3 regions of the Pseudomonas sp. RGM 3321 genome follow, and region 1 is predicted to be linked to each of the others. Evidence: riboswitches for the same ligand, from Rfam matches in the RefSeq annotation. Region 1 holds a riboswitch; each other region holds the start of a gene.
What was found. A riboswitch is a leader RNA that binds a small molecule or an ion and turns the genes downstream of it on or off. The one in region 1 is predicted to bind cobalamin.

Region 1 (10,596 bases):
CAGGACGGTAACGGCGAACTGAGCCTGACGGTGATCGACCGCACCAGCAACCGTATCGGTCGCAAGCAGATCCCGAGCAGCACCTATTCAGACAAGCGGCAACTGGCCAGCGCTCTGGAACAGGCCCGCGCTGAAATCAGCAACGAAGGCTATGACCTTGAGCCTTGGACCATGCCAGCCTGATGCAGGATTGAGCGTTGCTCGTGCGCTGCAACTGACTGCCTTGCCAATGCTTCAGCGCATTGGCACGCAGTTGCAGAGCTGCCAGACCTGATAGCTCAAACCGGTTTCAGCTCATCGATGTGCTGATAATCAGCCCCCAGGCTGGACGCCAGTTCCCGCGCTCTCCCCAGGCGGATCGGGCCTTTCTCGATATCGATCAACACACTCGCGCAATTGAATGCAGGCAGGACGGGTAACTGCTTGATCCTGCCATCGGTCAGCACGAGAACCCGCTGCTGCTCGGCCGGATATCGTTTTTGCCGCTGTGCCAGCCATTCACTGGCTTGCTGGAGAGCCGCTGACAGTGGCGTGCCGCCGCCCGCACCCAGTGCATCCAGCCATGGACTTAATGCCGACGACGCTTTCAGGCCCTGATGTTGCCAGCGTGGCGTATTACCGCTGGCGGTCAGCAAGGCAAGACGCGCGCGGCGTCGATACGCATCGTCGAACAATTGCGACAACAGCCCCTTGGCCTGGCTCAACGCCTGATGGCGTCGCGTAGAAGCTGAAGCATCGACAATCACCAGCAATAACTCACTGGGACGGCTGCTGCGCGGCTGGCGAATCAGATCCTTGCGGCTTTTCGGCTGACCGCGCAACAGGGTGGGCAACCATTGCACCGAGCCATCAGCACCGGCACGCATAGCCCCTTGTCTGCCAGCGGCCAGTCGACCAGGACGGGGAACGGCATCCGCCCCCTGTGCGATGCGAGGGCGGATGCCTAAGGCTTTTTTGGCCAGCTCGGCACTTCGCGGCGTGCGCCGGTAGTGACGGCTTGGCCGGGCAATTCGCCCCAGCTGCCCTGCCCGCTTTCAGGGTCGGCCTGCCTGCCGGACGATTCGGGCGGCGGCGCTTCCGGGTTTTGTGGCGGCGGAACCGGCTCGCGCCGCCGATGACGCAAGGCAAACTCGGCGACCGCTTCGATGTCCTGTTCTTCGATCCGACCAGCACCACGCCACGCCGCATGGGCGCGCGCGGCGCGCAGCCAGACCAGATCGGCGCGCATACCGTCGACACCCGCAGCGAAGCAGCGCTCGGTGATCATTGCCAATGACTGGTCATCCAGCTCGATACCGGCAAGCAGTTGACGCGCCTGCTCACAACGATGCTTCAAGGCGTCCTGCTGAGCTTGCCATTGCTGGCAAAACATTACTGGATCGCTGTCGAAATCCAGACGGCGACGGATGATCTGACTGCGCTCGGCAGGCAGGGTCTGGCCACTCAACGCGACATTCAGGCCAAAGCGATCCAGCAACTGCGGGCGCAATTCGCCTTCTTCCGGGTTCATGGTGCCGATCAGTACGAAGCGCGCTGCATGGCGATGGGAAATACCATCGCGCTCGACCATATTGACGCCGCTGGCCGCAACGTCCAGCAACGGGTCGACCAGATGGTCGGCGAGCAGATTGACCTCATCGACATACAGCACGCCACCGTCGGCCTTGGCCAACACGCCCGGAGAGAAGCGCGCCCGGCCTTCGCTCAACGCGGCGTCCAGATCCAGCGTGCCGACCAGACGCTCTTCGGTAGCGCCTAGCGGCAAGGTGACGAACTGACCACTGGCCAGCACATCGGCCAGCCCCCGCGCCAGCGTCGATTTGGCCATGCCCCGAGGCCCTTCGATCAATACGCCGCCGATACGCGGGTCGATGGCGGTCAGGCACAATGCCAGCTTCAGGTCATCGGCGCCGACCACGGCAGCCAGCGGGAAATGTGGAGTTTCGGTGATGTTCGGGTCAGGCAAGGTCATCAGTTCTCTTCTATGTCCAGGAGCAGGTCTTCCAGCGCCTGCTGATACTCGCCCGGCTCCTGCCAGAGCCCACGCTGCTGGGCTTCGAGCATGCGCTCGGTCATGTCGCGCAAGGCATCGGGATTGTGCTCGGCGAGGAAGTCGCGAGTGGCCGGGTCAAGTAGATAGGCGTCGGCCAGCAGCGCGTACTGGTGATCATCGATCAGTTCGGTCGTCGCGTCGAAGGCAAACAGGAAATCCACGGTCGCGGCCATCTCGAATGCACCTTTGTACCCATGACGTCTGGCCCCGTCGATCCATTTCGGATTCGCCGCGCGCGAGCGTATCACTCGGTTCAGCTCTTCCTTCAAAGTGCGGATTTTCGGCAGGTCCGGCTGGCTGTGATCGCCATGGTAACTGGCGGTCCTCTGCCCGCTGAGGGTTTCCGAAGCCGCGAGCATGCCGCCTTGAAACTGGTAATAATCGTTTGAATCAAGCAGGTCGTGTTCGCGATTGTCCTGATTCTGCAGCACGGCCTGTACCTGAGACAGACGCTGGGCAAAGCGCTGACGCGCAGGCGTGCCTTCATCGGCAGCGCCATAGGCGTAGCCGCCCCAGTTCAGGTAAACCTCGGCAAGGTCCTCACGGCTCTGCCACAGACGGCCGTCGATTGCGCCCTGCACGCCAGCACCATAGGCACCGGGCTTGGCCCCGAATATCCGCCAGCCCGCCTGACGTGCCGCTTCGTCTTCGCTCAACCCTTCTGCGATAAAACCTTGTCGTTCTTCTCGCACCCGGGCCGCCAGCGGGTTCAGGTCGTCCGGCTCGTCCAGCGCGGCAACTGCCTGCACCGCAGCGTCGAACAGCTTGATAAGGTTGGCGAAGGCATCACGGAAAAAGCCCGACACCCGCAATGTCACGTCTACCCGCGGGCGGTCCAGCAGGCTGACCGGCAGAATCTCGAAATCATCGACCCGCTGGCTGCCCGTCGCCCAGACCGGACGCACACCCATCAGCGCCATCGCCTGAGCGATATCGTCACCACCGGTGCGCATGGTCGCCGTGCCCCAGACCGACAACCCCAACTGACGCAGATGGTCGCCATGGTCCTGAAGGTGCCTTTCCAGCAACAGGCTGGCGGACTGGAAACCGATACGCCAAGCCGTGGTAGTCGGCAGATTGCGGACATCCACAGTAAAGAAGTTGCGACCGGTGGGCAGCACATCCAGACGCCCCCGACTCGGCGCACCGCTGGGGCCTGCCGGAACGAAGCGGCCGCTCAGTGCATCGAGCATGCCCTGCATTTCGCCGGGGCCACAAGCGTCCAGACGCGGCGCGACCACTTCACGCAGGCTGTCGAGAATCAGTGCCAGATCATCGTCAACCGGCAAGTCGTGCAGCGCTTCGTCCTGAGTCACGCGTTCGATGAGCGCAGCGGCGTAAAGCTCAAGCCGTTCACGCGCATCACCGGCAGTGCGCCACGGGTCACTGCTGACCGCTAACAACGCAGCGGGACGCGCGCCGGTCCAGGGTTCGGCCAGTTCGCAATCCAGCGGGTCGAAATCCAGACCGAACGCTTTACTCAGCGCCCGTAACAGACTCGACTGCGCGCCGCGCCCGTCGCCGCGCGGGATGCGCAGCAGGGCCAGCAAGGTGTCGGTACGCAGACGGTCTTGTGGTGACTGACCGAAGATGTGCAGGCCATCGCGAATCTGCGACTCTTTCAGGTCACACAGGTAAGTGTCCAGACGCGGCAGCCAGAGCGCCGCATCGGCGTCGCTGTCGAGGTTTTCGCCCAGGGCCAGCTCGCGATCTATATGGGTTTCACGGACCAGTTCGAGAATGTCCCGTTGCAACTCGCGCGCGCGGCGCGGATCAAGCAGTTGCGCCTCATAGAACTCGTCGGCGAGCAGTTCCAGATTGCGCAGCGGACCATAGGTTTCCGCGCGGGTCAGGGGCGGCATCAAGTGATCGATGATCACCGCCTGGGTACGCCGCTTGGCCTGTGCGCCCTCGCCCGGATCATTGACGATGAATGGATAGATGTTCGGCATGGCACCCAGTACGGCGTCCGGCCAGCAGGTTCGGGAAAGGCCGACGCCCTTGCCCGGTAGCCACTCAAGGTTGCCGTGTTTGCCGACATGCACCACCGCATGCGCTCCGTACGTCTTGCGCAGCCAGAAGTAAAACGCCAGATAACCGTGGGGCGGAACCAGATCCGGGTCGTGGTACACCGCGCTGGGGTCGACCTGATAGCCACGCGCAGGCTGAATGCCAACGAAGGTCAGGCCAAAGCGCAGACCGGCAATCATCATCCTGCCACTGCGAAACATCGGATCGCTGTCCGGCGCGCCCCAGCGGGCATTCACGGCATCACGGTTCTCCTGCGGCAGCTCGTTGAACGCCGCCAGGTATTCCTCCAGTGCCATGCTTTGCTGGCAGGGCCGCAGATCAATGCTGTCCAGATCATTGGTCACACCACCCAGCAGTTGCTGGATAAGCTCGGTGCCGCTGTCCGGCAATTGTGCCAGCGGATAACCCTCGGCCTGCATGGCGCGCAGGATGTTCAGCGCCGCAGCAGGCGTGTCGAGCCCTACACCGTTGCCGATCCGCCCGTCGCGGGTCGGATAGTTGGCCAGGATCAACGCCACACGCTTATCGGCGTTGGGCAGCCGCGCCAGTTCGATCCAGCGCCGCGCCAGTTGCGCGACAAAATCCATCCTGTCCGGCTGGGCGCGGTAACACACCACGTCCGACTGGCTGCGCTCGCTGCGCCAGGCCAGATCCTTGAAACTGACTGGCCGACTGATGATTCGCCCGTCCAGCTCCGGCAAGGCAATGTGCATCGCCAGATCGCGCGCACCAAGGCCCTGTTCGCTGGCCTGCCATGCAGGTTCGTTGTCCTGCGCGCAGATCGCCTGAATGACCGGCACGTTGCGCCGAAACGGGCGCAGATGCGGCGCTTCCGGGCTCGACTGGGCAAAGCCGGTGGTGTTGAGGATCAGTTCGGTTTCAGCCTCGTCCAGCCAGTCCTCTACCTGAGTGAAACAGCCCGGCTCCTTGAGGCTGGCCACGGCTATGGGCAGCGGGTTGATGCCCATAGCCTGTAAGCGCACACAGAACTCGTCGATAAAACCGGTATTGGCGGCCTGCAAGTGCGAGCGATAGAACAGCAGCGCCGCAACGGGCTGCCCCGCAACCCAGTCGGCTTGCCAATCGGTGAGCTGCGCGCTTGCCAGTCGAGGGTGGTAAATGGCTGTACGTGGCAACGGTTGGGGCTCGGTCCAGGAATAGTCCCGGTCCAGCCAACGACTGGCCATGCAACGATACATTTCCAGCGCATTCTGCAAGCCGCCCTGACGCAGAAACTGCCAGAGCCGGTCGCGTTCTGCGGCAGGCACCGTGCTCAGATCGCTCAGCTCAGGATCGGGACGATCATCACCGGGCACCAGAATGACCTGAACCCCGCGTGCCGCGAGCTCCATCAGCCGCTCGACGCCGTAACGCCAGTAACCGATGCCGCCGTGCAGGGAAATCAGAATGACCTTTGCGTGACGCAGCACCTCATCGACATACAAGTCGACAGAGGCGTGATTCTGTACCTGCATCGGGTTGGCCAGACGCAGGCTCGGGTAGTCGTCAGGAAGCTGGCGGGCAGCTTCGGCCAGCAGCGCCAGGCTGGAGTCTCCGCTACAGAGAATTACCAGCTCGGCCGGGGTCTGGCCCAGATCGGCAATGCTGTCGTCGGGTACGAAACCGCCGGGCTGGGTTCTCAGTAAATGCATGGGGTTAGCCAACAACCGCAGCGTTGAGCTGCGCTTGCAGGGCCACGGCGTCCAGCTCCTGACCAATCAGCACCAGATGCGTGGCACGCTCTTCATCGGCGCGCCAGGCGCGGTCGAAGTGTTTGTCGAAACGCGTGCCCACACCCTGGATCAGCAGGCGCATCGGCTTGCCGGGAATGGCCGCGAAGCCCTTCACCCGCAGAATGCCGTGCTGCACGACCAGTTGATTCAGTGCGTCGAGCAGCACCTTTTCATCGGCCTGAGGCAATTTCAGGGAAATCGAATCGAAAGCATCGTGATCGTGGTCATCATGATCGTCATCGTCGTGATGATCATGATGGGTCTTGCGACCATCGATGTGCAGCTCGGACTCGGCGCCAACACCCAGCAGTACGCTGATCGGCAGACGACCGCTGCTGGCTTCAATCACCTTGACGGCTGGCGGCAGTTCTTCGGCAACTTCGGCACGCACCGCTGCCAGACCTTCGGCGTCGATCATGTCGGCCTTGTTAAGGATCACCAGATCGGCGCTGGCCAGTTGATCAGCGAACAGCTCGTGCAAAGGCGATTCATGGTCCAGATTCGGGTCGAGTTTGCGCTGCGCATCGACCTGATCCGGGAACGCAGCAAACGTACCGGCCAGTACTGCCGGGCTGTCGACGACAGTGATCACCGCATCGACTGTGCAGGCGTTGCGAATTTCCGGCCACTGAAAAGCCTGAACCAGCGGCTTGGGCAATGCCAGCCCGGAGGTTTCGATCAGGATGTGGTCCAGGTCGCCACGACGAGCGACCAGCTCGCGCATGACCGGAAAGAATTCTTCCTGCACCGTGCAGCACAGGCAACCGTTGGCCAACTCATATACCCGGCCGTTGGCCTCTTCTTCGGTGCAACCGATGGTGCACTGCTTGAGGATTTCTCCGTCGATGCCCAGCTCACCGAATTCATTGACGATGACCGCGATGCGCCGCCCTTCGGCGTTGTCGAGCATATGTCGCAATAGGGTGGTTTTGCCCGAGCCGAGGAAGCCGGTGACGATGGTGACGGGAAGCTTGGCCAGTGTTTTCATCAGGTGCCCTTTGGCAATGCGGCGGGCAAACAGGACGAGAACCGCGTGTCTGGCACACGGATCGGATCGCCACCGGATCACCCCGCCCGGTTGTAGTGATAATTCGCAGGCCTTTTGGTCAGCCCGGTTCGAGGCAGGTCTCCTGGCTCACGGCGGCATGTGGCAGGCAATGAATACCATGCCGACACGCATTCATTGCGCCTTCCCGCCGCAGCAGTGGCTGTGCAATGAACCTCACCGTTTACAGTTGCGGGGGCAGCTGCGGCGTGTACCGCATTCCCGTCTTAGCTCCATGTGTAACGCTTTACGCATGGAGAACCTCGAACCGGCAAGGCTACGCAGTGACCGCAGACAGGTCAATCGTTCAGATTGACGATCCCCCGCTGCCCATGCTCTCCTGTACGCCTTGTTTCGGGTGCCCCTCACGGGGTGAAACGGGAAACCGGTGCGCTCACGCTGTCGAGCAAGTCCGGTGCTGCCCCCGCAACGGTAAGCGAGAGAAGGTCTGATCCACTGTGCCACGGCATGGGAAGGTGACCTTGCAGGCCTTGAACGTACGACGTTTGAGCCCCTCGCGAGCCCGGAGACCGGCCCGACATCGTTGCAATGACAAACCCGCGGTGGGCGGGCGCAGTTGAAACCTCTGGCGTCTGCCGGCAGGTTCCTTCGCGCGTGGCCCGCTTGCCAATCATCAAGAGGGATCGCCATGTCAACCATCAGCAGCAGCCACGCCGCCGCCGCCAGCTCCACCCGCACTCAACGCCTGACAGCCGCCATCAGCGCTGCGCTGCTGGGTGCCTGTCTGGTGTACTTCGCCGGTTTCTCGCACATCGCGGCCGTACACAACGCCGCACACGATACCCGTCACAGCGCTGCCTTTCCTTGCCATTAAGGACTCCACAATGTTCAAGCGAATCGCACAAACTGCCGGGTTCACGGGCCTGCTTGCGGCCCTGTTGCTGACCGTGCTGCAAAGCTTCTGGGTGGTGCCACTGATCCAGCAGGCCGAAACCTACGAGAACGCATCTGCCGAACAGGTCCATGAACATGCAGACGGCGCGGCTGCCGAGCACAGTCATGCGCATGACGAAGCTGCCTGGGAACCTGAAAACGGCTGGCAACGTGTGCTGTCCACCACGGGCGGCAATCTGGTGGTCGCGGTAGGCTTCGCCCTGATGCTTGCCGGGCTTTACACCCTGCGCGCGCCGGGCCGCACGGTGCAAGGCGTATGGTGGGGGCTGGCCGGTTTCGCGGTTTTTGTGCTGGCACCCACGCTTGGCCTGCCACCTGAATTGCCAGGCACCGCTGCCGCCGAACTGAGTCAGCGTCAGGCCTGGTGGATAGGTACGGCCGCATCGACTGCCGCCGGGCTGGCCTTGCTGGTGTTTGGTCAGAACTGGCTGCTCAAAGTGCTGGGCGTGGCGATTCTGGTCGTTCCTCACGTTATCGGCGCACCACAGCCGCTGGTCCATGAGAGCCTGGCACCCGAAGCTCTGGAATCGCAATTCATGCTTGCCTCGCTGCTAACCAACGCGCTGTTCTGGGTCGCGATGGGGCTGATCAGTGCCTGGCTGTTCCGCAGAAACGATGCCGACCTGCACCAGGCCTGATTCTCCGACCGTTCAGCCCGGCTCGTCACTGGTGGCCGGGCTGGGCTGTCGGCGCGGTTGCTCTGCAGCGACGTTGCGCGAGCTGATCGAGAACAGCCTTCGCGTGATCGACCTGGAGATTGCCAGCGTCACTGCGCTGGCATGTATCGATCTGAAAGACCAGGAACCGGGCCTGCTTGAACTGGCCGGGCAACTGGCAGTGCCGCTGGTGTTCTTCAACGCAGCGCAACTGGTCGCGTGGGAGCTGTACCTCACCCATCGTTCTGCGCAGGTCTTCCAGACTACGGGCTGTCACGGTGTCGCCGAAGGTTCGGCACTGGCGCTGGCCGCGCAACTGGGAGACGGCACCGCCACCCTGCTGATCGAAAGGCAGAAAAGCGCCCACGCCACATTTGCCTTGGCAATAAGTCCTGCACACAGCGGATAATCTCTCCGCGCTCATCCATTCCGGAGAATTCATTGACTGTCTATTTCATCGGTGCCGGCCCTGGCGATCCCGAGCTGATCACCGTCAAGGGGCAACGCCTGATTCGCACATGCCCGGTCATTATCTATGCAGGCTCACTGGTGCCGCTCGCAGTGCTGGAGGGTCATCAGGCCGTGCAGGTGACCAACAGCGCCGAGCTGCATCTGGAGCAGATCATCGAACTGATAAAGGCCGCGCATGCGCAGGGCCTGGACGTTGCTCGCGTGCATTCCGGCGACCCTGGCCTGTATGGCGCCATCGGCGAGCAGATCCGCCATCTGCGGGAACTGAATATTCCATTCGAAATCATTCCCGGCGTCACCGCGACCGCTGCCTGCGCTGCGCTGCTGGGCGTCGAGCTGACCCTGCCGGATGTTTCGCAAAGCGTGATTCTGACTCGCTATGCCGACAAGACCTCAATGCCCAGCGGCGAGGAACTGGCCAGTCTGGCCAGCCACCGGGCAACCATGGCGATTCATCTGGGGGTGAACAACCTGCAGCGGATTGTCGACGAGCTTGTTCCGCATTACGGAGCCGATTGCCCGATTGCCGTGGTGCACCGTGCCAGTTGGCCAGATCAGGACTGGGCAGTTGGCACACTGGCGGATATTCACGACAAAGTGCAGTGCAAAGGCTTTCGCCGCACTGCATTGATTCTGGTCGGACGTGTGCTTGCCGCTGACACGTTCAGCGAGTCATCGCTGTACCGCGCCAGGCATGCACACCTGTTCAGACCGAGCTGATATTGGCGAAGGCGGTACTCCGGGCGCAGAACACAGCAGATCTGCCCCGGTCGCTGCGATCAGGAGATGCGAAGTATCTCCCCGTCAGGCAGCTGCCTCGTACAACTTCGGTGCAACCACCTCGCCGCTTTCCAGACTCTTGCGCAGAATGTCGGCCTGCAATGCAGCCGCTTTCATGGTGCTCTCCTTGATATAGCCATAGCCACGAATTCGCTCCGGCAGACGTGCCAGGCTCAAAGCGGTATGGCGGTTCTGCGCTTGCAGGTGCTGAAGAATCAGCTCGATGTCACGCACGTAACCTTCAATCAACTCCTTCTCCTGTTTGCGCTCAAGGCTGTGGCCAAACGGATCGAGCGCTGTGCCACGGAGGAATTTGAACTTCGCCAGCAGGTTGAAGGCGCGCAGCATCCAGGGGCCGAAACTGCGTTTGCGCGGCAGGCCGTTGTGCGGATCGCGTTTTGCCAGCCATGACGGTGCCAAGTGGAATTCCAGTCGATAATCGCCTTCGAACTGCGCTTCCAGCTGGCGGGTGAACTCGCCGTTGCTGTACAGCCGCGCTACTTCGTACTCGTCCTTATAGGCCAGCAATTTGAAGTAGTTGAACGCAACCGCCTCAGAGAGCATCGGCTGCTGACCGGGGAACGCCCGTGATTCGGTATCGCGCACACGTTGCACCAGCTCCACATAGCGCTTGGCATAGGCGCCACTCTGATACGCCTTCAAGGTTTCGACATTGCTCTGAATACGCTGATCAAGGTCCATTGGCTGCGGCTCGCTGACCTTCTGCTGCGGATTGACGAAGGCTTCGACCGCCGCAGGATCATGGGCGGTACGACGACCCCAGAGAAACGCCTGCTGATTGAGATTGACCGCCACCCCGTTGAGTTCGATCGCCTTTTCGATGGCGGCCGAGGTCAACGGAATCAGGCCCAGCTGAAACGCGTAACCGAGCATGAACAGGTTACTGGCGAT
Region 2 (10,596 bases), on a different contig from region 1:
CGGTCTGCACCCGGTGGCGGTGATCTTTGCGATTCTGGCGGGTGGCGAGCTGTTCGGCTTCACCGGCATTCTGCTGGCGTTGCCGGTCGCTGCGGTGATCATGGTGCTGGTGCGGCACATGCATGACGTTTATAAAGACTCGGAAATCTATGCCGGTGCGGAAGATCCAGAGCTGTAGGCGTACGCACGCCTCTTCACTGCCCGGTGAAGAGGCTTGTCCAGGCAATGCATGCGTCACGTCAAAACGCCCTTTCTCGACCTGCGCTTTACGCACCCTGACGCAAACCTTTGATTTTGCTTGAGGTCTGTCGCATTGTGCGACCCGCTTCACGGGTATAAACTTTGCGCTCTTTACACAGAGGCCCTTGACGGTTTGCATGAGCCGTTAGTCAGCATGAAACCGATTCAGCTGCCCCTGAGTGTGCGTCTGCGTGATGACGCCACTTTCGTCAATTACTATCCAGGCGCCAATGCCGCTGCACTCGGCTATGTCGAGCGGCTGTGCGAAGCCGACGCTGGGTGGACGGAAAGCCTCATCTATCTGTGGGGCAAGGATGGAGTAGGGCGCACGCACCTGCTTCAGGCTGCGTGCCTGCGTTTCGAGCAACTGGGCGAGCCAGCGGTGTATCTGCCGCTTGCCGAAGTCATCGATGAAGGTATCGAGCTGTTCGACCATCTTGAACAGTACGAACTGGTGTGCCTGGATGACCTGCAAGCCATTGTCGGCAAGCCGGAGTGGGAAGAAGCCCTGTTTCACCTGTTCAACCGTTTGCGTGACAGCGGGCGTCGTCTGCTTATTGCAGCGTCCAAATCGCCCCGCGAACTGCCGGTCAAGCTCCCCGATCTGAAATCCCGTCTGACCATGGCCCTGGTATTCCAGATGCGTGGTCTTTCCGACGAAGACAAGCTGCGTGCGCTGCAACTGCGTGCGTCACGGCGCGGCCTGCACCTTACCGATGAGGTAGGCCATTTCATCCTGACGCGTGGTACACGCAGCATGAGCGCGCTGTTCGAATTGCTTGAGCGCCTTGATCAGGCGTCACTCCAGGAAAAGCGCAAGCTGACCATTCCCTTCCTTAAAGAGACGCTGGGGTGGTAGATCAGGCGCTGTTGATGCAAACGGCGGCAGCCTTGCGCCATGCACAACGGATTCTGGTGATCACCGGGGCAGGACTGTCGGCTGATTCGGGCTTGCCGACCTATCGCGGCGTTGGCGGGCTGTACAACGGCAAGACCGACGATGGCTTGCCTATCGAAATGGCCCTGTCCGGGCCGATGCTGCGCCGTGACCCCGAGCTGTGCTGGAAATATATTGCCGAGCTGGGCAAGGCCTGCCTGGGAGGTGAGCCCAACGTCGCGCATTACGCCATCGCGCAGTTGCAGCGCATCAAGCCCGAGTGCTGGGTGCTGACCCAGAATGTCGACGGCTATCATCGCGCCGCTGGCAGCCCGCCGGAGCGCCTGATCGAAATTCACGGGCAGCTCTCGCCACTGTTTTGCCAATCCTGCGGCGCTGAAGATCCGCAATTGAGTGAGCACTTGCAGCGTCCTTTGCCCCCTTTATGCCCGGCATGTAGTGGCGTTATGCGACCGCCCGTCGTTCTTTTTCAGGAAATGCTCCCTGAAAGGGCACTGGAAACACTGTATGAACAACTGGCTAAAGGCTATGACGCAGTCCTGAGTATTGGTACCACGGCAAGCTTCCCCTACATTCACGAACCGGTCATTCGCACCAGAGTTTCCGGGGGTTTTACGGCGGAAATCAATCCGCAGCCGACCGATCACAGCGCGCAGATGGACGTCTTTTTGCAATGCCGTGCAGCACATGTCATGGCGGAACTCATAAGTCACATCTAGTTCGATTGAATTTGCAAATCACCTTCATAAAAGGCATAGTCTCGCCATCTTAACTAGTCAGCCACGGTTGTGCCCATGCAGGTTGTTCGCTTTGCACCCCTCGTGCCTCTCGCACTCGTTACATTCCTCTTCGGTTGCTCGGCCAATATGCCGGTCGCACAGCAGGAACAGGTCCAGCCAGTTCCACGCTATCAGAGCGCAATCAATGCAAATGCCCAGTCCGCAGCCCGTCGCGCCGACGCGGCAGTCCTGCAGGACGAGCTCGCTACCGAAGACGAACTGTCCCAGTTCGCTGATAACAAGTCTTACCAACTGCCGGCCCTGGCCGACAGCATCCTGGAGCGTGGCAAGTCGCTGATCGGCACACGCTACAAGTTCGGCGGCACGTCGACTTCTTCGGGTTTCGATTGCAGCGGCTTCATCGGTTATCTGTTTCGCGAAGAGGCCGGCATGAGCCTGCCACGTTCCACGCGTGAAATGATCAACGTCAACGCACCTCTGGTGGCGCGCAACAAGCTTCAGCCGGGCGATGTGCTGTTCTTCAGTACTCGCGGTCGCGGTCAGGTCAGCCATGCAGCGATCTACGCCGGTAATCGGCAGTTCATCCACTCCAGCAGTCGCCGCAGCGGCGGTGTGCGCATCGACAGCCTCGATGACGCCTACTGGAGCAAGACCTTCATCGAGGCCAAGCGGCCTCTGGCGATGGCCCCGGGTACTGTTGCAGTAAAATCGACACCTGAAGTAACGCAGACAACGGCGATGACTTCGACTACAGTCAAGACCGCGCCCAAGCGGCGTAAATAAAATAGAACGCGCAGAACAAGACCTTCGGGTCTTTCTGCGTTTTTGAGCTTCTCGGCAGCGTAAGCCGCATCCGGATAGGTTGTTGTGGTTATGTCGATTGCGTTGCGCCTGATAGTCATCTCTGTTGCTGCGTTGCTGGGGGCTTGCGCCAGCGCGCCGCCACCGCCCAAAGCACCCCGGATCGTTCAGCGTCCGGTGGTCACTGCTCCCCCTCAGATTCTTTCTCCGGCTGCCGAAGACGTGCTGTTTCGTGCGTTGGGGCTGGTTGGCACGCCTTATCGCTGGGGCGGCAACACGCCTGACTCCGGTTTTGATTGCAGCGGTCTTATAGGTTATGTCTATCGTGATGCAGCGGGCATTTCCCTACCGCGTTCCACGCGCGAGATGATCGTGATGGGCGTGCCGAATATCCGTCGCGAGCAATTGCAGTCAGGGGATCTGGTGTTCTTCGCCACCTCGGGCGGCTCGCAGGTGTCCCACGCGGGCATCTACGTCGGCGAAGGCCGCTTCGTGCATGCGCCGGCCAGCGGCGGCACGGTCAAGCTCGACAGCCTCGACAAGCCTTACTGGCAGAAAGCCTATCTCAACGCCAAACGCGTGATTCAGCCGTCCAGCCTGGCGCAGAATCGGCCTTAAGCGCTTCGCGCTGATTGCTCTGCGCGCACTCAAGAGCGTCCAGAACTGCATGCCCACGCCCACGCGGAGCGCTCAACTTTACTTTAGATTCTGGCCGCAGGCCGTAGGAGCGAACTTGTTCGCGAAAGGGCTTGTATGATCGCCGAAAATGCATCTTCTGAAACACCGCCTTCGCGAACAAGTTCGCTCCTACGCCCTTCGGGCAGAACCCTGAAAGGCACGTATTCCGGGCTCTTCAGGACTTGTGTGTAACGCCGAGTGTTGGAGCGTAGGGAACGATGATCTCAACTATCGTGCAACGCTCTGCGTCAAACCTCTAGGCTCGGCGTTACTGAGCAGCCTTGGCGGATGTCACGCGCCAGATCTTGTTGCCGACGTCGTCGGCCACCAGCAATCCGCCGCGCTGGTCATTGACCACGCCAACCGGGCGACCCATGGCTTTTTCATCCTTGTTGAGGAAGCCGGTCAACACATCGACCGGGGTGCCGTTGGGTTTGCCGCCGCTGAATGGAATGAACACCACCTTGTAGCCGCTGTGCGGTTTGCGGTTCCAGGAGCCGTGCTGGCCAATGAACAAGCCTTCGTTGAACGGTGCAGCCAGTGTCTTGCCGTCGGCGAACACCAGGCCCAGCGAAGCGGTGTGCGGACCGACTGCGTAATCCGGGGCAATCGCCTTGGCGACCAGTGCCGGGTTCTGTGGCTTGACGCGCTCGTCGACGTGCTGGCCGTAATAGCTGTAGGGCCAGCCGTAGAAAGCGCCATCCTGCACCGAGGTCACGTAGTCAGGCACCAGGTCGCTGCCGATTTCATCTCGCTCGTTGACTGCCGTCCACAGTTTGCCGGTTTTGGGCTCCCAGTCCATGCCGTTGGGGTTGCGCAGGCCAGAGGCGAAAATGCGGTGGTTGCCGGTGGCAGCGTCCACTTCCCAGATGGCTGCACGACCTTCTTCCTTGTCCATGCCGTTCTCGGCCACGTTGCTGTTGGAGCCCACGGTTACGTACAGCTTGCTGCCATCCTTGCTGGCGATGACGTTCTTGGTCCAGTGGTGATTGAGCGTACCGCCCGGCAGGTCGACGACCTTGGTCGCTTGCGCGCTGATCGAGGTCTGGCCCGCTTCATAGGGGAAGCTGATCAGGCGGTCGGTGTCGGCGACATACAGCTTGTTGCCCACCAGGGTCATGCCAAACGGAGAATTGAGGTTTTGCAGGAAAACCGTGCGGGTCTCCGCGACGCCGTCCTTGTCCACGTCGCGCAGCAGAGTAATGCGGTTGGCGCTTGGCACGCCCGCACCGGCGCGGCCCATGACTTTTTCCATTACCCAGCCGCGAATACCCTTGGAATCATCCGGTTTGGCCGGCGAATTGGTTTCCGCCACCAGCACGTCGCCATTGGGTAATACATACAGCCAGCGCGGGTGGTCGAGGCCTTCAGCGAAGGCCGCCACCTGAGTGCCGGGTGCGGCCACCGGTTTGGCGCCTTTTTCCCAGCCGATGGCAGGGGCGATGTTGACGGTCGGGATGAGCGTCTTGTTGGGCTCCGGCAGTTTGGGCGAGGGGCCTGTTCCATCCGAGACTTGCAGGGTCGAAGACTCGCCGCAGGCAGCAAGGCCACCGGCAACCAGAAGCAACACTGCGTAGTGGGGTCTGAGTCTGAACATGGTGAATCTCCATAAACAAGGGCGTGGTCCGATAATTGATAGAGGCACCGCCAACCCGCTAGGTTCAATCACGTTCCGCGGCGACGGTGTCGATTGACGCTCCCAGCCCAACACTCTACCCTTCGCGGTTTGTTTCAGGTGCTCTGCAATCCTCGATTGGCAGGGTGAAACAGGGAAGCCGGTGTGGGTTGACAGATCCGATCCCGGCGCTGCCCCCGCAACGGTAAATGAGTCAAGGCTGTGCCTGACGCCACTGTGTTTCGACATGGGAAGGCGCGCAGCCGGGGTAACCCGCTCATGAGCCCGGAGACCGGCCTGAACCACTCAATGGCATCACGGAGGGTGGTGCTCTGTGCAGGGCGTTGCCGTGCTGTCCAGTGCTGTCCTTCCGTCTGTTGTCGACTGCCACGAGCGGAGAACCCGGATGAACGAATCCCCCGAACGCGACGAACGCCATCTGGCGCGCATGCTGCGCAAGAAAGCCGTGATGGACGAGCGCATTGCCAGCTCACCCAACGAGTGCGGCCTGCTGCTGGTCTTGACCGGCAACGGCAAGGGCAAGAGCAGCTCGGCATTCGGCATGCTTGCCAGGGCCATGGGCCACGACATGCAGTGCGGCGTGGTGCAGTTCATCAAGGGCCGCAACAGCACTGGCGAAGAAATGTTTTTCCGCCGTTTCCCCGAGCAGGTGCGCTATCACGTGATGGGCGAGGGCTTCACCTGGGAAACCCAGGATCGCCAGCGTGACATCGCCGCCGCTGAGGCCGCCTGGGCCGTGTCTCAGGAAATGCTTCGCGATCCGGCCATTGGTCTGGTGGTGCTCGACGAACTGAACATCGCTCTCAAACATGGCTACCTCGACCTTGAACAGGTGCTGAGTGATTTGCAGGCCCGCCCGCCGATGCAGCATGTGCTGGTGACCGGCCGCGGTGCCAAACCCGAATTGATCGACCTGGCTGATACGGTTTCCGAGATCGGCGTGGTCAAGCACGCGTTTCAGGCCGGTATTCGTGCGCAGAAAGGTATCGAGCTGTGAACCCTTCATTATTGAGCGCATCGCAATGAGAGCCCCGCGTGATTGTCCGGCGGTATTGATCGCTGCGCCTGCCTCCGGGCAAGGCAAAACCACGGTGACCGCTGCACTGGCGCGTTTGCACCGCAATCAAGGGCGCAGAGTCCGAGTGTTCAAGTGCGGCCCGGATTTTCTCGACCCGATGATTCTCGAGCGGGCCAGCGGCGCACCGGTCTACCAGCTGGACATGTGGATGGTTGGTGCCGACGAAAGCCGTCGCCTGTTGTGGGAAGCCGCAGATGAGGCAGACCTGATCCTGATCGAAGGCGTCATGGGGCTGTTCGACGGTACACCGTCCAGCGCTGATCTGGCCCGCCACTTTGGCGTACCGGTGTTGGGGGTGATCGACGGCACGGCGATGGCGCAGACGTTTGGCGCGCTGGCGCTCGGGCTGGCGCGTTATCAGCCTGATCTACCGTTTGCCGGCGTGCTGGCCAACCGGGTTGGCACGGTACGACACGCGCAGTTGCTGGAAAACAGCCTGACCGAGGGCCTGCGCTGGTATGGCGCACTGTCCCGGGAAGTCGGTTTCGAATTGCCCAGCCGCCATCTGGGACTGGTTCAGGCCAGCGAACTCAACGATCTGGACGTGCGGCTGGACATGGCTGCCGCCGCGCTGGCCAGTACCTGCGAAGTGGCCTTGCCGCCAGCCGTAACCTTCACCGCGCCTGACCCGGTTCAGGTCGAGCCTTTACTCAGAGGTGTGCGCATCGCCATTGCCCGCGACGAGGCCTTTGCCTTTCTGTACGGCGCGAGCCTGGACCTGCTGAGGAACATGGGCGCTGAGCTGAGTTTCTTCTCGCCGATCCATGACCGCGAGCTTCCCGACGCCGACAGCCTGTACCTGCCGGGTGGCTACCCGGAGCTGCACCACGTTGCGCTGGCGGAAAACCTGACGATGCAGGCGTCGATCAGGGCGCACCATATTGCTGGCAAGCCGATTCTGGCCGAGTGCGGCGGCATGCTTTATTTACTCGAAGCCCTGACCGATGTAGAGGGCGTGCGCGCCGAACTGGTCGGCTTGCTGTCCGGTGAGGCGGTCATGCAGAAGCGTCTGGCGGCGCTGGCCTTGCAAGCGGTTGAGCTGCCCGAGGGCACGCTGCATGGCCACACGTATCACCATTCGCTGACCAGCACCGAGTTACAGCCGATTGCCCGTGGCGTCAGCCCCAACGGCGGGCGTGGCGCAGAGGCAGTCTATCGCCTGGGTCGTCTGACCGCGTCCTACGTGCATTTCTATTTCCCTTCCTGCCCTCAGGCGATTGCGGCGCTGTTCAAACCATGACCGAACAAGCGTTCAGCCCTGAAGAGCGGGCTGCGGTGTACCGGGCCATCGCCGAGCGTCGCGACATGCGCCACTTCGTCGGCGGCACGGTGGCCCCCGAGTTGCTGGCGCGCTTGCTGGAAGCCGCACACCAGGCACCCAGTGTCGGGCTGATGCAGCCGTGGCGCTTCATTCGCATCAGCGATCCGGTGTTGCGCGGAAAAATGCAGGCGCAGGTAGAAGAAGAACGTATCCGCACTGCTCAGGCACTGGGCGAGCGCACCGACGAGTTCATGAAGCTCAAGGTCGAAGGGATCAATGACTGCGCAGAGGTGCTGGTCGCCGCACTGATGGAAGGGCGTGAACAGCATATTTTCGGCCGCCGCACCTTGCCGGAAATGGACATGGCCTCGTTGTCCTGCGCCATCCAGAATCTGTGGCTGGCGTCGCGTGCCGAGGGGCTTGGTATGGGCTGGGTGTCGCTGTTCGACCCGGAGGCTCTGGCCGAACTGCTGGGCATGCCCGACGGGGCCAAGCCATTGGCGATCATCTGTCTGGGGCCGGTCAAGGAATTTTATCCTGCGCCCATGCTGGTCATGGAAGGCTGGGCGCAGACGCGTCCGCTGCATGAGTTGCTGTATGAGAATCAATGGGGAGTGAGTCAATGAGTGTGGCGCTGTTGAGCGTCGCCGGTGTGGCGCTGGACGCGTTGCTCGGTGAACCGAAACGATGGCATCCGCTGGTGGCGTTCGGACGCTTTGCCAGTCGGGTCGAGCAGCGTTTCAACAGCGGTGGCCGTGGCTGGCGCAGTCATGGCGTTACCGCCTGGGTTATCACCGTCGTGCCGTTGACGCTGTTGGCCACGCTACTGAGCTGGTTGCCCGGTATTGGCTGGCTGGTCGAGGTTCTGGCGCTGTATTGCGCACTGGGCATGCGCAGCCTGGGCGAGCATGTTCAGCCGGTGGCGCAAGCGCTGCGCAGTGACGATCTGGTCGAGGCGCGCCAGCGGGTCGGTTATCTGGTCAGTCGCCAGACCAGCGAACTGGATGCCACCGAAGTGGCTCGCGCGGCGACCGAATCAGTGCTGGAGAACGGCAGTGATGCGGTGTTCGCCGCGCTGTTCTGGTTTGTCGTGGCCGGTGCGCCCGGCGTGGTGCTGTACCGGCTGAGCAACACGCTGGACGCCATGTGGGGCTACCGTAACGAGCGCTTCGAGCGTTTCGGCTGGGCTGCGGCGAAGATCGACGATGTGCTCAATTACCTTCCTGCACGCCTTGTGGCGTTGACTTACGCGTTGCTGGGCAAGACCCGGCTGGCGCTGCGCTGCTGGCGTACCCAAGGGCCAACCTGGGACAGCCCCAACGCCGGTCCGGTGATGGCCGCTGGCGCAGGCGCGCTGGGTGTCGAACTGGGCGGGGCGGCGATCTATCACGGCGAGTTGCATCAGCGTCCGCAGCTGGGTGAAGGTGCGCCTGCCGATGCAGACTCCATTGATCGCGGCTGGCAACTGGTGCAGCGCGGCGTCTGGTTATGGTTGCTGGTCATTTGCGTGGTAGCTGAATTCTATGCTTGAGCACGGCGGTCGGTTGCGCGCCGCAGCGCAGCATTACGGTATCGAACTGGCCGACTGGCTGGACCTGTCCACGGGCATTGCACCCTGGTCGTGGCCTATACCGCAGATCCCGATGCACGCCTGGGCGCGGTTGCCCGAGACCGATGATGGCCTGGAAGCAGCGGCGTGCCGTTATTACGGCGTGCCTCGCTTATTGCCGGTGTCCGGCTCGCAGGCCGCAATTCAAGCGTTGCCGCGGGTACGCAGCGGAGGTCGGGTTGGCGTGCTGTCGCCATGCTACGCCGAGCATGCACACGCATGGCGCAAGAACGGCTTCGTGGTCCGTGAGGTCAGCGAGCAGGAGGTCGAATACTTTCTCGACACTCTTGATGTGCTGGTGGTGGTCAACCCGAACAATCCAACCGGTCTGCACCTGAGCGCCGAGCGCCTGCTGGAATGGCATGCGCGACTGGCCGAGCGCGGTGGCTGGCTGGTCGTCGATGAAGCTTTCATGGATAACACGCCGGGCCTGAGCCTGGCTGCCGAGACGTGGCGCACCGGGCTAATTGTGCTGCGCTCGTTCGGCAAGTTTTTTGGCCTGGCCGGTGTCAGGCTCGGTTTTGTCATGGCCGAACCGGTATTGCTGAGGATGCTGGCGCAGGAAATCGGCCCTTGGTCGGTTAGCGGGCCAACACGGATTATCGGTCAGGTGTGCCTCAATGATCAGGAAGGGCAGGCCCGTCAGCGTGAACGCAGCGAGCAGGCTCGCGAGCGTCTGGTGGCCTCGCTCGACCAGTACGGTCTGAGCCCGCAGGGTGGCTGTGCGCTGTTTCAGTGGCGGATGACCCCTGAAGCGCAAACGCTCTATGAGTTCTGTGCGCGACGTGGCGTATTGTTGCGTCTGTTTCAGGGTGGCACACCCGAGTCCGCCAGTCTGCGCTTCGGTCTGCCCCGCGACGAGGCCGACTGGCTGCGCCTGCACACTGTCCTGCTTGAATACCGCAAGGAATACCCATGACCACGCTGATGGTACAAGGCACCACCTCCGACGCCGGCAAAAGCACACTGGTGACGGCGCTGTGCCGCTGGCTGACCCGACAGGGCGTCAAGGTGGTGCCATTCAAACCGCAGAACATGGCGCTCAACAGCGCGGTGACGGCAGACGGCGGCGAGATCGGCCGCGCTCAGGCCGTGCAGGCGCAGGCGTGCTTTCTGGAGCCGCACACCGACATGAACCCGGTGCTGCTCAAGCCCAACAGTGATACAGGTGCGCAGGTGATCATTCACGGTCGCGCCGTCACCACCATGAACGCGGTGGCTTACCACGGCTATAAAGAGATTGCCATGCAGGCGGTGCTGGAGTCGCATCGACGGCTGGGCCTGAGCTATCCGGTGATTATGGTCGAAGGCGCGGGGTCTCCGGCCGAGATCAACCTGCGCGCCAACGATATCGCCAACATGGGCTTTGCCGAGGCGGTCGACTGCCCGGTGCTGTTGATTGCCGACATCAATCGCGGCGGGGTCTTTGCCCATCTGGTCGGCACGCTGGAGTTGCTGTCGCCCAGCGAACAGGCGCGGGTCAAGGGGTTCATCATCAACCGTTTTCGCGGCGACATCGCCTTGCTGCAACCGGGCCTGGACTGGCTGGAGGCGCGAACCGGCAAACCGGTGGTTGGCGTGTTGCCTTACGTAATGGATCTGCACCTGGAGGCCGAAGACGGTCTCGATCAGCGCCAGACCGACAAGGTCGAGCA
Region 3 (10,596 bases), on a different contig from region 1:
GCGGATGTCGGTCTGGGTGCTGGCATGCAGCTCGATGGGCGGAATGTCCAGCTCCATGACCCCGAGGTCCTGCACGATCAACGCGTCCACGCCTGCGTCGTAGAGCTGGTGAATCAGCTTGCGGGCTGGTTCCAGTTCGTCGTCATGCAGGATGGTGTTGATCGTGGTGAAGATCCGCGCGTGATAGCGATGAGCGAATTTGACCAGCTCGGCAATGTCGCTGACCTCGTTGCAGGCGTTGTGTCGCGCACCAAAGCTCGGCCCGCCGATGTACACCGCATCGGCGCCATGCAGGATGGCTTCACGGGCGATGGTTACATCCCGCGCAGGGCTGAGCAATTCCAGGTGGTGCTTGGGTAACGACATGGCAACGGGATCCTGCGGCGGGCAAAGCGCGCATTGTAGTGCCACAGGCCGCGCGGTGCACCTGTTGAAGCATGCGCCAGGTGACCGGCTGACCATCGGCGTGTCTTCAGTGAGAGCGCAAACGCAGGATTTTCGCGCCGTCGAACGGGTCGGTCAGCCAGTGCGCCACAACGCCGAAGGTGCTCAGCAGGCGTTCCGGGGTCAGCACCTCGACCGGCGCACCCAGTGCGACCAGCCGGCCTTTCTCCATGACCGCCACGCGGTCGCAATCCAGCGCCTGATTCAGATCGTGCAGGGCTATCACAGTGGTTACCGGCAAGGCCCTGACCAAGCCGAGGATGGTCAGTTGGTGCTGGATATCCAGATGATTGGTCGGTTCGTCCAGCAGAAGGATCCTGGGTCGTTGCGCCAGCGCCCTGGCGATGTGCACGCGCTGCCGCTCGCCGCCGGACAGGGTGTGCCAGGCACGTTTCTGCATGTGCAGCATGTCCACATCCTGCAAAGCCTGACGAACGATTGCGTCATCGTTGGTACTCCACGGCTCGAGTGCCGACAGCCACGGCGTGCGGCCCAGTTCGACGGCATCCCGTACAGTCACGGCGTCGCTGGTTTCTGCCTGTTGTTCGACCACTGCCAGCAGGCGCGCTACATCTCTGCGGCTCATTGACTCGAGTGGCTGCCCGCCCAGCCTGACGCTGCCGCTGACCGGCTTCTGAATACCGGCCAATAGTTTCAGCAGGGTGGATTTGCCCGACCCGTTAGGGCCGACCACGGCCAGCGTTTCTCCCGCTGCAATGCTCAGGTCGACCTCGCGCAGCAGCGCAGTACCGCGTACCGAATAACCCAGACCGGAGCAACCGAGCACCGCTGCGTTGACCTGCTGAGGAAACGCGTTCATCGAGTGCTATTGCCCCGGATAAGTATCAAAGCGAAGACCGGTGCGCCGATCAGGGCGGTAATGACGCCAATCGGCAGCGCCTGCCCCTTGATCAGCGTGCGCGAGAGGATGTCGGCAGCGATCAGGAACAGTGCGCCGCTCAATGCACTCAACGGCACCAGCCGTGCGTGGCGCACACCGACCAGCATACGCACCGCGTGCGGGATCACCAGCCCGACAAAACCGATGGAGCCAACGATCGACACCATCACTGCGGTGACCAGGGCTGCGGTCGCGATCAGGATGATCTGCACGCGCCGTACGGCAATCCCCAGTGACGCCGCCGAGTCGCTGCCGAAGGTGAACGCGTCCAGCGCTCGCCGGTGCCAGAGGCACACCAGCAGACCGACCAGCACCGTCGGCACTGCCAGCCAGACAGAGTGCCAGCGCACACCGCTGAGATTGCCCAGCAACCAGAACATGATGCCGCGTGCCTGCTCCGAGCTTGCGGATTTGGTGATCAGAAATGATGTCAGGGCATTGAACAGCTGTGAACCGGCGATCCCGGCCAGAATGATCTGCCCGGCTGCAGTGGTGCCTCGCGACGAGTGCGCTAGCAGAGCGACCAGCGAAAACGCCGCCACGGCGCCGACAAAAGCGCCTGCCGACATCGAAATGGCCCCTGCACCAAAGCCCAGAATGGCGACCAGCACCGCGCCGGTCGAGGCCCCGGCGGAAATTCCCAGCAGATACGGGTCTGCCAGCGGATTGCGCAACAAGGATTGCAGCACCACGCCACAGATCGCCAGCCCGGCCCCGCAGGCTGCCGCGACAATCGCGCGGGTCAGCCGGTAGTTCCAGACAATGCCCTCATCGATAGGGTCGAGCACGTAGCTGGCTGCCCAGAGTTTGTTGGCCAGCACCTGAAAAACCACCGGCAGGCTGATCGAGGTTTCGCCAATCGCCGCACCGATCATGATCGCCAGTACCAGCACTGCCGAGACCCAGAGCACATGGCCCAACGCTACTGGTAATCTCATTGTGCCGCGTTGAAACGGTTGGCGGCGTCAGCCAGTTCCTCGAACCCGGTGAACAGGCGCAGACCGGCCTGCATGCCCTCGGCGTCGATGATCACGATCCGCTCATGCTTGACTGCGTCCATGTTGCGCGTCACCGGATCGCTCTTGAGAAATTCGATTTTCTTCAGGTAGTCGTCGGCCGGGAAGCGGCGGCGGTCCATGCGCGCAATCACCAGAATGCTTGGGTTGGCCTTGGCAATGCTTTCCCAGCCCACGGTCGGCCATTCCTCGTCGGACTGGACGATATTGCGCATGCCCAGGCTGTTGAGCATGAAATCCGGGATGCCTTTGCGGCCTGCCACGAAAGGATCGCTGGCAAGATCCGAACTGGAAAACCAGAACAGCGCCGAGACGTCGTTCGCCTTGTTCTGTTTGACATTGGCAATCGCGGCGCTCAGGCGGGCCTTGAGGTCGGCGACCAGCGTGTCACCGCGGTCCTGTACATCGAAAATCTGCGCCAGTTGCTCGATGCTCTTGTAGATGGTTTCGATGCGGAACGGCTCCAGGCGTGTGCCGTCGGCACCGACCAGATTGTTTTTGCCTTCGCAATCGGACGGCAGAATGTAAGTGGGTATTTTCAGGTCATGGAACTGTTCGCGTGTGCCGACCACGCCCTGTTTGCCAACCATCCACTCCAGCTGCACCGTCACCAGTTCCGGACGTTTGCCGATCACCGCCTCAAAGCTTGGGTCGTTGTCGGCCAGACGTTCTACCTTGTCGTTCTGCGCCTTGAAGCGTGGCAAAACGTTGTTGAACCACAGCGACGTGCCCACCAGCCGGTCGCCCAGGCCCAGTTCGTAGAGTATTTCAGTACCGGCCTGACCAATGGTCACTGCCTTGGTCGGTGCATACGCGAACGTCAGGGTCGAACCACAGTTTTCAAGGGTCAGCGGATACTGAGTGGGGGCGGCGAGGGTTATGGTGGACAGCGTCAGGCTGGCGGCAAGTGCGGCAAGGCGGGGCAGCGACATGAAATGCGGTCTCCGTTGGAACAGGTGCCAAGGCGCAATGCACATCAGGAAACACATCCCCGGCAAGTGACCGGGCACAACGGAAAATGCCGCCGCGTGCGGATGTCCTTCCCGGACACCCCGCCGGTTAGTGGGTTGAAGCAGGTCGGCAGGTCTCCTGACTGGCATGTCATCGCCGGGCTCCGGCCTTCCCGGAGCTGAATCCAGTGGCAGTCATGGAGCAGGCTCGATGCCTACAGTTGCGGGGGCAGTTTCGTTTTGGCCTTGTGCAGACAAAGCGTACGAATTCCCTGTTAGTTCCTCTCGGAAACCGACGGGCGGCATGGTAAACGATAAGCGTTTTAGTGGCTAATCCTTTGCGCGCAGGCGCAGCAGACTGTTGATCAGATGCAGGCGCATCGCGGCTCGGGCGGCATCACGGTCCTGATGGACAATGGCGTCAAAGATGGTCTCCTGTTCACGTTGCTGGATGCCCGGATCGTCCTCTGCGTGCAACGACGCGATATTGCCAAAGCCGCTGCGGGTACGAGGCAGGATGCTGCTGCCGAGCTGGCTCATCACATCGGTAAAAAAGCTGTTGGCGGTACACAGTGATATCTGCCGGTGAAACTCGAAATCGGCCTTCATGGTGTCGTGTCCCAGGCGCGCGCAGCGATGCAACTCATCGAGTGCCTGACGGATGGCATCCAGTTGCTCGGGCGTGCGGCGTAGAGCAGCGAGCGCGGCAGATTCCGGCTCGATGCTCAGGCGCAGCTCGATGATGGATACCGCGTCTGCGGGTGTACCGATTGGCGGTTCAACCTGCTGGAAATTACCTGGCTGCGCTGCATCGACCACGAAGGTGCCGATGCCATGCCGGGTTTCGACCAGACCTTCGGCTTGCAGACGCGACATCGCTTCACGAACCACGGTGCGGCTGACCCCGGTTTCACGGATGATCACCTGTTCGGTAGGAAGCTTTTCACCGCTCTGGATCTCGCCTTCGCGAATTCTGCGCGAAAACTCGGCGACCAGTTGCTGGGTTAGGCTGGAGCGACGGCCTTTTGATGCGGAAGGTTGTTCCATGGCGGGTGATCAGGTCCGTGTCGGGTGGCTGAGTATAACCGTACTCAAGGCGTGTTTTGTGTGGGGATCGCAGCCTATACTCGCGTATCGGACAGAACTGAGGCTGCAATGTCGGACAACGCACTTTCCTCGCAAAAGAACCATCGACGCCTGGCAGAAACCCTGGTCGACCGCTTCGCCCAGCGCATGCGAGACGGTGTGCTGGTGCGCGGCGAGAAACTGCCTTCCGAGATCCACATCATGGAAGCCGAGGGTGTCAGCCGCACGGTGGTGCGCGATGCGCTGTCGCGGATGCAGGCCGCGGGGCTGGTGGAAACCCGGCATGGCGTCGGCACCTTTGTTCTCGATATGCCACCGCCTGAAGGTTTTTCGGTAGGGCCTGCGACCATCGCCACCTTGTCCGATGTGCTGAACCTGCTGGAGTTTCGCTTGAGCCTGGAAGTCGAGGCGGCAGGGCTGGCTGCGCAACGACGCAGCCCTGAAGCGTTGCTTGAGCTCAAGCGGGCGTTCGATGCGCTGCTCGAAGGTCCGCAGAAATCCGGAACCACCATCAATGCCGATTTTCAATTTCACCTCAAGATCGCCAAGGCGTCAGGCAATGCGTACCTGATCGATATCATGAAGCATCTGGGCACCAAGCTGATTCCCCGCACGCGGATGAACTCGGCCTACACAGGGCAGAGCGATCGCAACGCCTACCTGACCGGAATCAACACCGAACACCGGCAAATCTACAACGCCATCGCCGAAGGCAACGTCGACGCAGCGCGCTCGGCGATGTATCTGCACCTCAACGGCAGCCGCATGCGCCTGCGCCGCACTCAGGCGCTGTACAGCGACTGAGCGATTGCGGAGTTTCTGCCAGACACCTCTCGTTCCTCACGCTCCAGCGTAGGAATGCCTTGGATGACGCTCCGCGTCACAAACCTGCGCTGCACCACATGCTCGAAAGAGGACGCAGAGCGTCCAGAACGGCATGCGACGCGGAGCGTCGGCACGATAGTGAGATTATCGTTCATCATGCTCCAGTGGGGATGCGCTACAGGAAGTTGTACTGCACGCCCACGCGCAATCTCAGCTGGCGCTTGTCATCTTCGGAATCCACCTTGATGTCGCCGACTTCAAAGAACGGCACCCAGTGCTTGTCCCATTTGTATTTGAAGGCCGCGTTCTGTTCGTAGTCGGTCTTGCCGTTGTCGTAGCGGATGTAATCGGCGTCGAAGTAGGTGAACTGATACTCGTACGCCCAGGGGCCTTTGCTGGCGTAGTTGACCCAGACGTCGTAACGATTGATCGACTGATCATCCATCTGGTTGTCAGGCATTTCATGGTTGACCTTGTCCCTGTCCAGCTTGATCGAGTCGTAGCGGTAACGGCCTGACACGCTCAACTGATCGTTTACTTTGTAACCCAGTTTCAGGCCCATTTTATAGGCCGTCGATTTCTCGATGCTTTCCAGCGCAAACGAAGGCGTCAGCAGCCATTTGTCGTCGAGCCGGTATTGATAGCTGACAGTCAATTCGTGGCCGTTGCCGACGGTGTTGTCGAACGCTACGTCCTGGCGGTCGCCTGCGGTCTTGTATTTGAGCTCGCCTTCGAAGCCCCAGCCGCTGTCCAGCCGGCTGCCGAATTTGACCCGGTCAGCATGCATGCGGGTGCTTTCTGCATATTGGTGACGGTAGTTGATGTACGCGCTGTCGGCATGCGCCCAGGCGCCGGGGAACAGAGCAGTCAGAGAGATCAGTGCGAGTGATTTTTTCATTTTTTTATTCTTGTTTGATGGCTGTTTTGGGTGTGTTGAGGCAAATCGCAGGCAGCCGGATCCCTTGGCCGAGAGGGCCGGGGATCACAGTGTCGGCAGGGTTACGGGTTCAGCGGTCGTGAGCCCGGCGGCGGGTCATCCCGTCGGACGCAGGTCCATGTCGCGGCTGGCCTGAATCAGCAGTCGCGAATACTCGTGCCGAGCCTGGTTGTTGATCAACTGGCTGCTGTCGAGGGTTTCCAGCACCTGGCCTTGCTGCATGACCGCAACCCGGTCACACAAGTGCGCCACTACGCCGAGGTCGTGGGTCACCATGAGGTAAGTCAGGCCTTGCTGATGACGCAAGTCGGCCAGCAGGTTGAGAATTTCGGCCTGCACTGAAACGTCCAGTGCCGAGGTGGGTTCGTCGAGCAGCAGCACACGTGGTTCTAGAATCAGCGCCCTTGCAATAGCGACACGCTGGCGCTGGCCGCCGGACAGCTGATGCGGGTAACGGAAACGAAAGCTCTCGTTGAGGCCGACCTTGTTCAGCACTTCACAGACGCGACGGTCACGGTCACCGATCCGGTGAATGCTCAATGGCTCCTTGAGTGCCGCGTCGATGGTGTGGCGCGGGTGCAGTGAGGCATAGGGGTCCTGAAACACCATCTGCACGGTGCGGTAGTGACTGGCATCGAGCTTGCATTGTACGGTCTGGCCGGCCACGCTCAGTGCGCCGCTCCAGTGATGATATTGTCCTGCCAGGCAGCGCAGTACGGTGGTCTTGCCCGAGCCGGACTCGCCGACCAGGCCGAACGACTGGCCTCGCTCGACCTGCAGGTTGACGTCACGCAGCACCTGATTCAGCGCTGGGCCAGCGCCGAAGCTCAGGTTCAGTGAATCGACTGTGATCATTGCCATGGGAGCATTCTCAGTGAGTGAGCCAAAGGGGATCGCGTTGCAGAACCGGCAGGCTGGCACGCGGGTGATCCAGGCTGGGCAGGGCGGCCAACAGGCCTCGAGTGTAGGGATGACGCGCCTGATCCAGCTCGCTGGCGTTAAGCGATTCCACCACCCGCCCGGCGTACATCACCAGCACCCGGTCGCAAAAGTGACGGACCATGTTCAGGTCGTGGCTGATAAAGATAAGGCCCAGATCGCGCTCGCTGACCAGCTCTTCCAGCACGTTGAGCACCTGACGGCGCACCGACACATCCAGTGCGGAAGTCGGCTCGTCGGCGATGATCACTTGCGGGTCGGTGATCACCATCATCGCGATCATGATCCGCTGGCCCATACCGCCCGAAACTTCATGGGGATACAGTTCGTAGACTCGCGCCGGTTCGCGGATGTGCACCTTGGCGAGCATGTCCAGCGTGCGTTCGCGGGCCTCCTTTTTCGAGACCCTGTGATGTGCCAGATAGGCTTCGGCGATCTGTTCGCCTACCTTGATCACCGGGTTCAGCGAGTATTTCGGGTCCTGCATGATCATCGACATGCGCCGCCCGCGAATGCTCTGCATCTGTTTTTCGCTGCATTCAAGTAAATCGATATCGCCGAAACGCAGGGTTTTCGCCGTGACCCTGGCCGTTGCCGGATGCAGACGCAGCAGGCTGCGACCGACCGTGGACTTGCCCGATCCCGATTCGCCAACAATCGCCAGCTTTTCCCGTCCAAGGCTGAATGACACGTCGCGAACGGCTGCCGTGACCTTACCCGCATGACTGAACTCGACGCGTAAATCTTCTACTGCAAGCTTTATCTGTGGCATGGCTGTGTGTGACATGGTGTTAGCCCCTTTTATTATTGTTCGATGCGTGTCATTCGCTGCGTGGGTCAAGTACATCGCGCAATCCGTCGCCCAACAGGTTGAACGCCAGACTGACCAGCATGATGGTTGCGCCGGGTGCCGCCACCAGCCACCAGCTTTCCAGCATGTAACGACGGCCGCTGGAGATCATCGCGCCCCATTCCGGCAGCGGCGCCTGTGCGCCGAGGCCGAGAAAGCCCAGTGCAGCGGCGGTAAGAATGATGCTGGCCATGTTCATGGTCAGGCGGATAATCACCGAAGACAGGCACATCGGAATGATGTGACGGCCGATCACCCGCACTGCCGAGGCACCTTGTAGCTTCACCGCGACAACGAAATCGGCGTTGCGCAACGACAGGGTTTCGGCCCGCGCCAGGCGGGCGATCGGTGGCCACGCAGTCAGGGCGATGGCGATGACTGCGTGTTCCAGGCCAGGGCCCAGGGCGGCGATGAAGGCCAGTGCCAGCACCAGACTGGGGAACGAGATGAAGATGTCGGTGATGCGCATGAACAGGCTGTCGACCCAGCCTCCGAAATAGCCGGACACAGTGCCGATCAGCAGGCCGATCGGGCCGACGATCACCGTCACCAGCATCACGATGTACAGCGTAATGCGCGAGCCGTAGACGAGTCGGCTGAACACGTCGCGGCCGTACTCATCGGTGCCGAACCAGTTCTGTGCACCGGGCATGCGCAGCGCGGCCGACAGGTCCTGAGCCAGCGGGTCGTGAGTGGCGATCCACGGCGCGAACAATGCGACGATCATCAGCGTGCCGATGACGATCAGCCCTGCCAGCGTCATCGGGTTGCGCAACAGAAAACGCATCAGGCGCGCACTGCTGGCGGCCAGTGCCGCAAGGCTGGAGGTTGGCGCCTGAACCATGGGCGTGGCGCTGCTTGCAATGGAAGTCGTCATCAGCGGGTTCTCGGGTCGAAGACTTTATAAAGGGCGTCACTGATCTGATTGAGGATCACGAAGATCAACCCGATCAGCAGGACGCAGGCCATCACGGCATTCATGTCGCCAAGCAGCAGGCTGCTGGTCAGGTACTGGCCAAAGCCGGGCCAGGCGAACACGGTTTCTATGAGCACCGCGCCCTCCAGCAGGCCGCCGTAGGCGAGGGCGACGATGGTCAGCAGTTGCACGCGAATGTTGCGGAACGCATGGCCCCAGACGATGCGTCGCTGCGACAGGCCCTTGACCCGGGCGGTGATGATGTATTCCTGCGAAAGCTGTTCGAGCATGAAGCTGCGGGTCATGCGGCTGATATACGCCACCGAATTGAAACTGAGGATTACCGCAGGCAGCAGGATGTGGCGCAGTGCGCTGCGAAAGGCCTCCCAGTCGCCGGACAGCGCGGTATCGACCAGCAACAGGCCGGTGCGGGTTTCGATCAGGCCGTCATAAGCCAGGCCAATGCGTCCGACCCCTCCGGCCCAGCCCAGCCAGGCGTAGAACACCAGAAAAGCCATCATGCCCAGCCAGAAGATCGGCGTGGAATAGCCAAACAGGGTGATGACCCGGGCAATATGGTCGCCGCTACGGCCCTGATGGGTGGCTGCATACACCCCCAATGGCAAACCCAGCAACACGCCGAACAGGATTGCCAGCGTCGCCAGCTCCAGCGTGGCCGGGAAAACCCGCACGATGTCGTCTATCACCGGGTGGCCGGTCAGCAGGGCTTTGCCCAGATCACCGTGCAGCAGGTCACTGAGGTACATGACGAACTGGGTGGTCAGCGGTTTGTCCAGGCCCAGTTCCTGATACGCCTGAGCGTAGGCGGCCGCATCTGCGTCGGGGCCGACGATGGCCAGCACCGGGTCCAGCGGCATGACCCGGCCAATGAAGAAAGTGAGCAACAGCAGGCCGAACAGGGTCGCCGCCACTGATCCGCTGCGACGGGTGCCGTGGGCAACCCGACTGCTCCAAATTGAAATCGATGCACTCGACATGGTTATTCCTGCCTTGGCTTGAGCGATTGAACGCATGAGTTCAGCGTTGCTTGTAGACGTCACGCAGGCGCGTGGTCGCGGCGCTGTGACCCAGGTAATGCCGGACATCGGCGTGAATAACCACTTCATCGGTCATCTGCGAAATCGGCATGATCGGCCCGGCTTTCTGGTCATACAGGGTCTGGATGCGCTGGTAGTCGGCCAGCTGCCGGCTGGCGTCACGCTCGCGTTCGGCCTGCTCGATCAACTGGTTGATCTCGGCGTTGTAGAACGAGGTGCGCCAGCCCTGAAAGTTGCTCAACCTGGCTTCTTCGCGGTTGTCCGGGTTGTAGATGAGCGCTCGCAGGCTGGAGTGCGGATGGCGCTCGGCACCGCCACCGCCACGCCCGACCAGAATGTCGAAGCGCCGGTCGCGCATTGCGCCGTAGATCTGGTTGCCGGTGCCGGTAATGATCGACGCCTGAATGCCTGCCTGGGCGAGGGTCGATTGCAGGCTGGTGGCGATGTTGATGAAGGGCGAATCGGTCAGCGAACGAATGGTGATCTTGAAGCCATTCGGGTGCCCGGCTTCGGCCAGCAGGCGCCTGGCCTCGGCGACGTTGAGCGCATAGCCCGGATCATCCAGTCTGGCCGCCAGCCCCAGTTGCAGCGGGCGCTGGTTGATAACTCCGTAATGCGGCATGACCACGGAGTTGATGCCTTGATAGTCGATCAGCGCACGAATCGCCTGGCGC

Region 2: another riboswitch for cobalamin. It lies ahead of cobO (cob(I)yrinic acid a,c-diamide adenosyltransferase); the one in region 1 lies ahead of RGM3321_RS17775 (CbtB-domain containing protein).
Region 3: another riboswitch for cobalamin. It lies ahead of RGM3321_RS06660 (ABC transporter substrate-binding protein); the one in region 1 lies ahead of RGM3321_RS17775 (CbtB-domain containing protein).

What each region holds. Positions count from the first base shown of each region.
Region 1 is NZ_JALHBH010000114.1:91,572-102,167, forward strand. It holds gene RGM3321_RS17750 (hypothetical protein) at 1-183, shown strand, start outside; gene RGM3321_RS17755 (VWA domain-containing protein) at 279-866, opposite strand; gene RGM3321_RS17760 (AAA family ATPase) at 944-1,972, opposite strand; gene cobN (cobaltochelatase subunit CobN) at 1,972-5,736, opposite strand; gene cobW (cobalamin biosynthesis protein CobW) at 5,741-6,805, opposite strand; cobalamin riboswitch at 6,920-7,143, opposite strand; cobalamin riboswitch at 7,202-7,416, shown strand; gene RGM3321_RS17775 (CbtB-domain containing protein) at 7,512-7,697, shown strand; gene RGM3321_RS17780 (CbtA family protein) at 7,708-8,415, shown strand; gene RGM3321_RS17785 (cobalamin biosynthesis protein) at 8,393-8,842, shown strand; gene cobM (precorrin-4 C(11)-methyltransferase) at 8,875-9,624, shown strand; gene RGM3321_RS17795 (indolepyruvate ferredoxin oxidoreductase family protein) at 9,709-10,596, opposite strand, start outside.
Region 2 is NZ_JALHBH010000103.1:37,824-48,419, forward strand. It holds gene RGM3321_RS09755 (AI-2E family transporter) at 1-178, shown strand, start outside; gene hda (DnaA regulatory inactivator Hda) at 395-1,099, shown strand; gene RGM3321_RS09765 (NAD-dependent deacylase) at 1,093-1,857, shown strand; gene RGM3321_RS09770 (C40 family peptidase) at 1,933-2,661, shown strand; gene RGM3321_RS09775 (C40 family peptidase) at 2,752-3,297, shown strand; gene RGM3321_RS09780 (sorbosone dehydrogenase family protein) at 3,626-4,954, opposite strand; cobalamin riboswitch at 5,074-5,288, shown strand; gene cobO (cob(I)yrinic acid a,c-diamide adenosyltransferase) at 5,379-5,990, shown strand; gene RGM3321_RS09790 (cobyrinate a,c-diamide synthase) at 6,016-7,311, shown strand; gene bluB (5,6-dimethylbenzimidazole synthase) at 7,308-7,958, shown strand; gene cbiB (adenosylcobinamide-phosphate synthase CbiB) at 7,955-8,863, shown strand; gene cobD (threonine-phosphate decarboxylase CobD) at 8,856-9,860, shown strand; gene RGM3321_RS09810 (cobyric acid synthase) at 9,857-10,596, shown strand, end outside.
Region 3 is NZ_JALHBH010000097.1:24,446-35,041, forward strand. It holds gene RGM3321_RS06645 (U32 family peptidase) at 1-366, opposite strand, end outside; gene RGM3321_RS06650 (ABC transporter ATP-binding protein) at 473-1,264, opposite strand; gene RGM3321_RS06655 (iron chelate uptake ABC transporter family permease subunit) at 1,261-2,283, opposite strand; gene RGM3321_RS06660 (ABC transporter substrate-binding protein) at 2,280-3,293, opposite strand; cobalamin riboswitch at 3,423-3,623, opposite strand; gene RGM3321_RS06665 (FadR/GntR family transcriptional regulator) at 3,642-4,358, opposite strand; gene RGM3321_RS06670 (FadR/GntR family transcriptional regulator) at 4,467-5,201, shown strand; gene RGM3321_RS06675 (oligogalacturonate-specific porin KdgM family protein) at 5,398-6,120, opposite strand; gene RGM3321_RS06680 (ABC transporter ATP-binding protein) at 6,256-7,020, opposite strand; gene RGM3321_RS06685 (ABC transporter ATP-binding protein) at 7,031-7,870, opposite strand; gene RGM3321_RS06690 (ABC transporter permease) at 7,920-8,825, opposite strand; gene RGM3321_RS06695 (ABC transporter permease) at 8,825-9,862, opposite strand; gene RGM3321_RS06700 (ABC transporter substrate-binding protein) at 9,903-10,596, opposite strand, start outside.